One region of the Lactiplantibacillus paraxiangfangensis genome, then DNA from elsewhere that is predicted to be linked to it. Evidence: predicted binding sites of a transcription regulator. Region 1 holds the regulator's gene; the other holds the start of a gene.

The links. The regulator HrcA, encoded in region 1, represses chaperone genes, less so after heat shock. The targets are predictions, from matches to a motif close to TTAGCACTCNNNNNNNNNGAGTGCTAA.
Region 2: AAA939_RS03270 (Hsp20/alpha crystallin family protein) is a predicted target of HrcA. The motif match lies at 2,055-2,081, and genes of this name have one in related genera.

Annotation. Positions count from the first base shown of each region.
Region 1 is NZ_BTPW01000006.1:25,599-30,035, reverse strand. Features, by position in the region: gene ribF (riboflavin biosynthesis protein RibF) at 1-848, shown strand, start outside; gene budA (acetolactate decarboxylase) at 848-1,561, shown strand; gene hrcA (heat-inducible transcriptional repressor HrcA) at 1,961-3,004, shown strand; gene grpE (nucleotide exchange factor GrpE) at 3,016-3,624, shown strand; gene dnaK (molecular chaperone DnaK) at 3,668-4,437, shown strand, end outside.
Region 2 is NZ_BTPW01000004.1:133,134-137,570, forward strand. Features, by position in the region: gene AAA939_RS03260 (HAD-IC family P-type ATPase) at 1-1,500, opposite strand, end outside; gene AAA939_RS03265 (PspC domain-containing protein) at 1,766-1,960, opposite strand; gene AAA939_RS03270 (Hsp20/alpha crystallin family protein) at 2,203-2,625, shown strand; gene AAA939_RS03275 (MFS transporter) at 2,814-4,046, shown strand; gene AAA939_RS03280 (hypothetical protein) at 4,203-4,328, shown strand.

The DNA of each region.
Region 1 (4,437 bases):
TGATGACGTTTGATCAACACCCGTCCGTCGTCTTTGGAAATGCTGATCCGCAACACGTGCGGTATTTGACAACGGTGGATCAAAAAGCAACGTTAATGGCGGAAATGGGCGTTGATATCCTTTATGTGTTGCACTTTGACCGTGTCGTTGGGGCGTTACCACCCCAAACGTTTGTTGATCAATTGATCGTGGGCTTACATGCCCAGACGGTGGTCGCCGGTTTCGACTACACGTACGGTCCTAAGAACGTTGCAAATATGCAACACTTGGGTGAATATGCGCAGGGACGGTTTGACATTATCGAAGTGCCAAAAGCGGTTCTTGGTGATCAAAAAATTAGTTCAACGCGAATTCGAACGGCGTTGGATGCGGGTGACATTGACCTCGCCAATGACTTGCTCGGTTACCAGTACGAAACGGCTGGTGAAGTGGTTCACGGGGAAGCCCGCGGCCGGACCCTCGGTTTTCCAACGGCTAACGTTGCCCACGGGAGCAATGCCCGGGTACCAGGCATTGGGACGTACGTCACGATGGTCCAAGTAGGCAATCAGTGGGTCATGGGGATGGCATCCGTTGGGCGTAACGTGACGTTTGGTGATGACCGGCCCATCACGGTTGAAATCAACTTACTCAATTTTAGTGGCGATATTTATGGCCAGACGGTGACGGTTCGCTGGGCACACCGGATGCGCGGGGAAGTTAAGTTTGCTAGCGCGGATGAATTAGTCGACCAGTTGAAGCGTGATGAACAGGAGACGCGTGACTATTACGTGGCGCACCCATTTCTAGTGACGCCCCGGTTAACGGCAGTGCAACAACAAAAGCAATCAAAAACGGAGGAAGCATAATGGCAGCGACGGATAAAATCTTTCAACATGGTACTTTAGGATTGTTAGTTCCCGGTTTGTTCGACGGAACGATTACGGCCGGTGAATTGCTGACCCATGGGGATACTGGGATTGGGACGCTTGATGGTTTGAACGGGGAAGTAATTATCATCAACGGCCATGCCTACCAAGCACGTGAGGATGGTCAGGTACGAGAAATCGCTTCTGATGAGACCTTACCGTTTGCATCGGTCCACTTTGAAAAGCCCGATATCAGCGCGCCAATTGAAACGACGAACCAGGCGGACTTTGAGACCCAAGTTGTCCGTGATTACCGGTTAAGAAACGTTTTCGCTGCAATTCGGATTGACGGAACGTTTAAAACCATTAAGACGCGGGTAGCGCCAAGACAGCAGCCGCCTTATAAGACGTTGGTTCAAGCGACGGCAACTCAGCCCGAGTTCAGTGGGGAGCACGTTCAGGGGACCATTGTCGGCTATTACGCGCCGCAGCTCTTTCAAGGTGCCACGGTCGGTGGGTTCCACTTACACTTTTTGAGTCAGGACCATCAATTAGGCGGGCACTTATTAGGCTTTGAAATTGAACAAGCCGAATTGAAAATTCAACATTTTGCTGATTTTCAAGTTCATTTGCCAATTGATAACGAGGCCTACTTACAAGAAGAATTTGATAACGAAACGATCGACCACGCCATTAACAAGGCGGAACGTTAAGCAAACGACCTTTTGGCTATAGTGGTATAAAAATAACGGTTCAGAAATTTTACTCAACAGATTTCTGAACCGTTATTTTAATTTGGCTTAATTTCGGTTTTGGGTAAAAAAATTAGCACGATTTGCGTTTATTATTAGCACTCTAATAATAAGAGTGCTAATATAGACGTTGTGAAAGGGAAAAGGTCATGGTAAGGGTGCCAAGTATCAGCTAGTTTTGCTAAATCTTGTTTCAAAATCATCATGGCTAGACCACCGTTTAGCAAGGGATTGAGACCTGATTCAATTAGTTGGTAGTGGATATAAAAAATACTTTGCCCTTCCTTGACTTTCACCTGAAGGGTTGTTATATTAGTAATTGTGTTAGCACTTAACTTAACAGAGTGCTAAAAAGAGGTGATGATCACGTTAACTGAACGACAAAGCCTGATTTTGAAGGCCATTGTTCGTGACTATACCGAAGGCGGTAATCCCGTTGGATCCAAGTCGCTGGTGCAAGAGTTGCCAGTGAAGGTCAGCTCCGCAACCATCCGTAACGAGATGGCACGACTTGAAGACCTTGGGTTGATCGTTAAGACGCACCTATCATCAGGTCGGATTCCATCTATTAAAGGGTATCGGTACTACGTTGACCATATTTTGAAACCAGAAAAGGTTGACGGTCAAGATTTGAAAGTCATCCAGCATTCGTTGGGTGGCGAGTTCCATAAGATCGACGAAATTGTTGCGCAATCTGCCGACATCTTGTCACAATTGACTAGTTACACGACGTTTACGTTACGACCAGAGTTAAAAGATAGTCGGTTGAGTGGGTTCCGTCTCGTGCCACTTGGCAACCATCAAGTGATGGCGATCCTTGTGACGAACAACGGCGACGTTGAAAATCAGACGTTTACGATTCCCAATGATTTATCTGGTGATGAGCTCGAACCGGTTGTTCGGTTTATCGATGATCAATTGATTGGCCTGCCGTTACAAGACGTCCTGCAAAAATTACAAAAGGAAATCCCACTGAAGCTTGCGAAGTACTTGCAAGATCCTAAGGGGTTCTTAGATATTTTTGGCAGTGTATTGTCCAAGGCAGCCTCTGAACGATTCTACGTCGGTGGTAAGTTGAATCTTTTCAACTATACGAGCCAACAGAATCCGCGAGAATTGCAGTCATTGTACTCGTTGCTTGACCAAACGGACAACTTAGCGAATGTGATTGGGCCACCTGGTCAACACATTCAGGTTCGTATCGGTAATGAGATCACCAACGATTTGTTGAAGGATTACAGTTTAATCACTGCGACGTACGATGTTGATCAGCACGGTAAAGGGATGATTGCCATCCTGGGCCCGACAGCGATGCCGTATTCGCGGATGATTGGACTGATGGGTGCGTTCCAACAGGAGCTTGCCCGCAAATTATTAGATTATTACCGGTACTTTGACGAGTGACGGACAGGGAGATGAAAGCATTGGCTAAAGAAACAAAGAGTGCTGAAGCAGCTGAAGAAACAACTTCAACGGCCACCAGTACGACTAGTGAAGCTAGTCAAGCCGCGACTTCGACTGCCAGTGAAACAGCAGGTGCAGCGGACAAACAGTCGGCCAAAGATCCACGCGATGAACAGATCCAAAGTTTGAAAGATCAGCTTAATCAAAAGGATGACCAGTTACTTCGTGCCCAAGCGGAAATTGTGAACATGCAAAACCGCAACAAGAAGGAACAGGCCGCAATGATCAAGTATGATGGTCAATCGTTAGCTAAGGATGTTTTACCCGTTTTGGATAACTTGGAACGGGCATTATCAACGCAGGCAGACGACGAGGCAGCACAACAGTTGAAGAAGGGCGTTGAAATGGTCTATGGTCATTTACAAGACGCTTTGAAGAAACACAGTGTTACCGAAGTGCCAGCTGATGGTGAGAAGTTTGATCCAAACGTTCACCAAGCTGTTCAGACAGTACCTGCTGACAAGGATCATCCGGCTGATACGGTTGTTCAAGTCTTACAAAAGGGTTACCTTTTCAAAGACCGGACGCTCCGCGCAGCAATGGTCGTTGTCGCACAATAAATAATTAAAAATAAAAATAAATTAAAAAGAGGTTTGTTGATTTATGGCAAGTAATAAAATTATCGGTATTGACCTCGGGACGACGAACTCTGCAGTTGCCGTTCTCGAAGGTAATGAACCTAAGATTATCACAACTCCTGAAGGTGGCCGGACGGTCCCATCAGTCGTTGCGTTTAAAGATGGCGAAACTCAAGTTGGTGAAGTTGCCAAACGGCAAGCAATCACTAACCCTAACACTGTTTCATCAATCAAGCGTCACATGGGTGAAGCGGGCTACAAAGTAAATGTTGATGGCAAGGACTATACGCCACAACAAATTTCTGCGATGATTTTACAATACATCAAGGGCTTTGCTGAAGACTACTTGGGTGACACGGTTGAAAAGGCCGTTGTAACCGTTCCTGCATACTTTAACGATGCGCAACGGCAAGCAACCAAGGATGCTGGTAAGATTGCCGGCTTAAACATCGAACGGATTATCAACGAACCAACCGCCGCTGCATTGGCTTATGGTTTGGATAAAACCGACAAAGATGAAAAAATCTTAGTCTATGACCTTGGTGGTGGGACTTTTGATGTTTCCATCCTTGAATTAGGCGACGGGGTCTTTGAGGTGTTATCAACCAATGGTGATACGCAACTTGGTGGTGACGACTTTGACCAAAAGATTATCGACTGGTTAGTTGCTGACTTTAAGGCTAGCAACGGTGTCGACTTATCCCAAGACAAGATGGCCTTACAACGGTTAAAGGATGCTGCTGAAAAAGCTAAGAAAGACCTTTCAGGTGTTTCTGAAGCCCAAATCAGTTTGCC
Region 2 (4,437 bases), on a different contig from region 1:
AGTGGGTTGATTGGCCTGTTTAGTTAACCGCAGGATGGTTGCGGGTGACCCTTTGACCATCAAGAACCGCTGGCCATCTAAATCGGCTAAGCGGGCGGAAAAACGAAAGGCGGAGTCAAACGGTAGTGAGTCGACTTCATCAACTTCAGGATCGTGACCAGTCATCTTTCGGTACAAGGTCGTTAACGCCCCGTCGGTTGGTTCACCGGTCAGTTCCCAGCGATTATTTTCAAAGTGTAACTGTGCATCGGTCGTTTGTCCGGCAATTTTGACGAGCCATTCCATGTTACGGTCGGCATGCCAGTCAACGGCTTTACCGTGTAACTTCAACGCACCGTCAAAATTAACGCCACCGTTATCGTCGTAACCCACACCAGTCACGTCAAACGTGTTGTCAGGGGTGACGACTTTAGTTACGGTCATTTCGTTTTTAGTTAAAGTCCCGGTTTTATCGGTATTGACGATATCCACGGCCCCTAAAGTTTCAACGGCGGGAAGCGACTTAACGATAACGTTTTTCTTCGTCATTTGCCGGGTTCCCATCGCAAGGACCACGGACGTGCTAGCTGGTAACCCTTCAGGCATAGAGCCAACGACCATTGTGATAACGGCGATTAAAAGGGTTGGCAAACTGTAAATCTTCGTTACTAGCCCTAATACAAATAGTAAGACGGCCGCCACAACGATGGCAATGGAAAGCCAGAGGCCTAAGGAATTTAAGTTTCGCATTAACGGTGTTGATGTTTGTTTAACTTCACTAACGGATTGTTGAATGTGCCCAATTTCAGTATCTTCAGCGGTGGCTGTAACGATCCCGAAGGCGGAACCACTGGTGACAGCGGTTGACGCGTAGACCATGTTTTTACGGTCGGCCAGGGCTAACTGGTCAGCCGTCATGGGTTCTTCTTGTTTCTCAACGGCGTTCGTTTCACCGGTTAAAACGGATTCCTGAACGTTGAAGTTGTCCGCGGAGATTAAGCGCATGTCCGCGGGAACCGCATCACCGGCTTCTAGGTTAACGAGGTCACCGACAACCAGGTCACGCGCATCAATTTCGAGTTTCTTTCCGTCACGAATCACAAAGTTTTTCGAAATCAGCATTTCACGGATACGTTCTAAGGCGTTACCCGCTTGCCGTTCCTGAACGTATCCGATAATCGCGTTGGCAATGATGACTAAGCCAATAACGACGGAGTCTGAGTAACGGTGCATGAAAAACGTTAAGATCGCGGCGGCCGCTAAAATATAAATAATACTGTTATTAAACTGCTTGATGAATTGGACGAACCGGGATGTACGTTTCGTTTCCAATTCGTTTCGACCGTCGTGTTGTAAACGGTCAGCAGCTTCGGCAACACTTAGCCCATCTTGGGGATCCGTATGGTACTTAGTAGCTAAAGCCGATTCATCAAGCTGCCACAACTTGACCGGATCAGGTGGGACCTGATCATCAGTAGTTGCTTCCGTGGTGTTCAATCTATGGGTGTTATCTTTTATCATTCAATCCACTCCTAAAAATTTATTATATTATCGATTGGGGTCATTAAAGTCTCGGCGCTTCTTGCGCATTGTGTAGGACAATTTCGCCACATCCCTTCCAGTAGGCATTGTTTGTTTAATACATTATATATGATGAACGTTATTTTTAGGTATTAAAATGTTTAACAATCTTATGACTAATAATTACGAGTGTGACGATTGGGTATCAGGCCGAGATGATAAAAGCAGGCGATACCCGAATAAAGGGGGCACCACCTGCATACGATTATCCTTCGATTGGATCCTTCATTAACAACCATAAAATCAAATAAACGATGATTCCTGGAAATACGGGTGTCACGGATAAAACGATGAACAGAATCCGAGCGACGTTAGCATTCCAGTTAAAATGTTCGGCTAGACCGCCGATAACGCCAGCAATGACGCTGTTGTGTGCCGAACGATGAATATCAATTTTCATAGTAAATACCCCTTTTTAAATCATTACCTTTAATGTAGCAGGTTTAGGTATAAACGGCTACTAATTCGCATAGGGTTTAAGAATTAACTAGGAATTAGCAGTCTGGCGATTAGAGTGCTAATTGCTTGCATCGATAAATAAAGCTGGTAGTATATATGTTGAAGGTCAGGAAAGGTCAAATGATTTAAAACCGCCGGCCCGTTTAATTAGCCAAGCATTATGAATGAAAGGGGACTGTTAGTATGGCTAACACTTTAATGAACAAAAATGATTTTGGTATGTTGGATCCTTTTGCACGGATGGCGCAGGATTTCTGGGCACCATTTACTAGTATGGATCAGGCGTTGAAGACGGACATTGACGAAACGGATGACCGTTATCAAGTTAAGGTCGACGTTCCAGGAATTGATAAGCAGGACGTTAAGTTGGATTATCGCGACAACGTGTTGTCAATCAAAGTTCAAAAGAATAGCTTTGTTGATCATGAAGACAAAGATCAAAATGTTGTCATGAATGAACGTCATGCTGGCACGTTACAACGTCAGTACGTTTTACCAAACGTCGCCGCTGATAAAATCAGTGCGACCCAAACGGCTGGTGTGTTGACGATCACGTTACCTAAGACGGCACCCGCAAAAGATGCTGGTCACATTGAAATCCAGTAATGAACGTTATAGATAGTTAAAAAGCACGCGCCCGTGTGATTACGGGCGCGTGCTTTTTTGCTGTCTTGGTGACCATCCCGAAAAATTTCCCGGGAAATAACTGTAATTTTGCGCAAAAAATATGATAAGCTAATTATCATGACATACTTACTGAAAATTAGTAGTTACTAGATTTGGAGATGACAGACGTGGATGACGCAGAACGTGAGCGCGGACCATGGCATCGTAATTTAATTGTCCTATGGTTTTGTACGTTTGTTGCTGGAATGGCTTTTAGTGAAATTATGCCGTTTCTCTCATTATTCGTTAGTCAATTAGGTGATTTTACCAAAGCTCAGGTCACGTTTTATAGTGGTCTGGCTTTTGCTGCGGACTACGCAATTTCTGCAATCTCAGCCCCGTTATGGGGAATTATTGCGGATAAAAAGGGCCGTAAGATAATGCTGTTGCGGGCCTCACTCGGAATGGCCGTTGCGATGGGATTGATGGGCTTTGTGACCAGTGTCTGGCAATTGATTGCTTTGCGGGCACTTCAAGGCGTTTTTGCGGGTTTCATTTCTAACGCGCAGGCGCTAGTCGCTTCGCAGACCCCGCGTCAGTATAGTGGCCGGGCGCTAAGTACCTTAATTACGGGGGCCGTTAGTGGGCAATTGTTTGGACCAGTTATTGGGGGCTTTTTAGCCCAACTATTTTCCATTCGTAACACCTTCTTCATTACGGCGGGCCTCTTGATGGTCGCGTTTTTGATGAGCTTGATCTTTGTTCAGGAGCACTTTAAGCCGGTGGAACATCATCGGCAACCAGGTGATAGTCGCAACCCGTTAGCGGCGTTTAAAAACCCAACGCTAATTATCGTTATGCTTTGCTCAACGGCGATTGTGCAATTTGGGAATGCGTCAATTGCGCCAATCATCAGCCTGTATGTGCGGGAATTGATGAATTATCATGGGCCCATTACGGTGGTTGCGGGGATTATTGCCGCGCTTCCCGGGATTTCTAACATTATTGCTGCGCCGCGGCTAGGGCGATATGGCGATCACCATGGGTCGGGCCGGGTGCTTGTCTTCGGCTATATTTTTGCGGTCATTATGTATTTCCCACAGGGGATCGTGACCAGCGTGATTGCGCTTGGAATATTGCGGTTTGCGATTGGGATTTCTGACGGGGCGTTGTACCCGGAAATTCAGACGGTTTTAACCAAAAATACGCCGGTCCACTTAACGTCAACGGTTTTTAGTTATAATCAATCGTTTCAAGCGATTGGGAATATGCTGGGGGCGTTACTAGGTGGAATTGTTGCGGGTTGGTTCAACTATAATGCCGTCTTCATTATGACGGCGGTATTGCTACTGATCAACTTGGGATTAGTCTTGTGGTTAGTGCCTGAAATTTGGAAAAGAGAAAAACGAAGTACCGAGTAAATGATGAAGCGTTTGGGGAGCAACCGGCCCAAACGCTTTTTTTGATGAGTAAATAAGTAGTATTAGATAATCAGGAAAAAAGCGTTGCCTTCGAGTAAGTCGAAGGGACTAAACTAGCCATATTTCAATTATAGAAGTTATGTAGAGGTGTTCAATGTGGCAATTTTTCAAATTTTAATGGTCGTCCTAGTTGCAACTGGATTACTTACTTTAGTAGGTGATCCCACCGTGCATGCGCAACCACAACGGATCAAACGGCAGCGATTGAATCGTAAACACTAACGGATGACGATTGGTCCCTGGTAATGAGCAAGTGGGTAAAATGTTTGACCCACTCAATCCTGGGAGTAAACTGGGTTAGGATAACGAAATAATACTGATTTTGATAGGA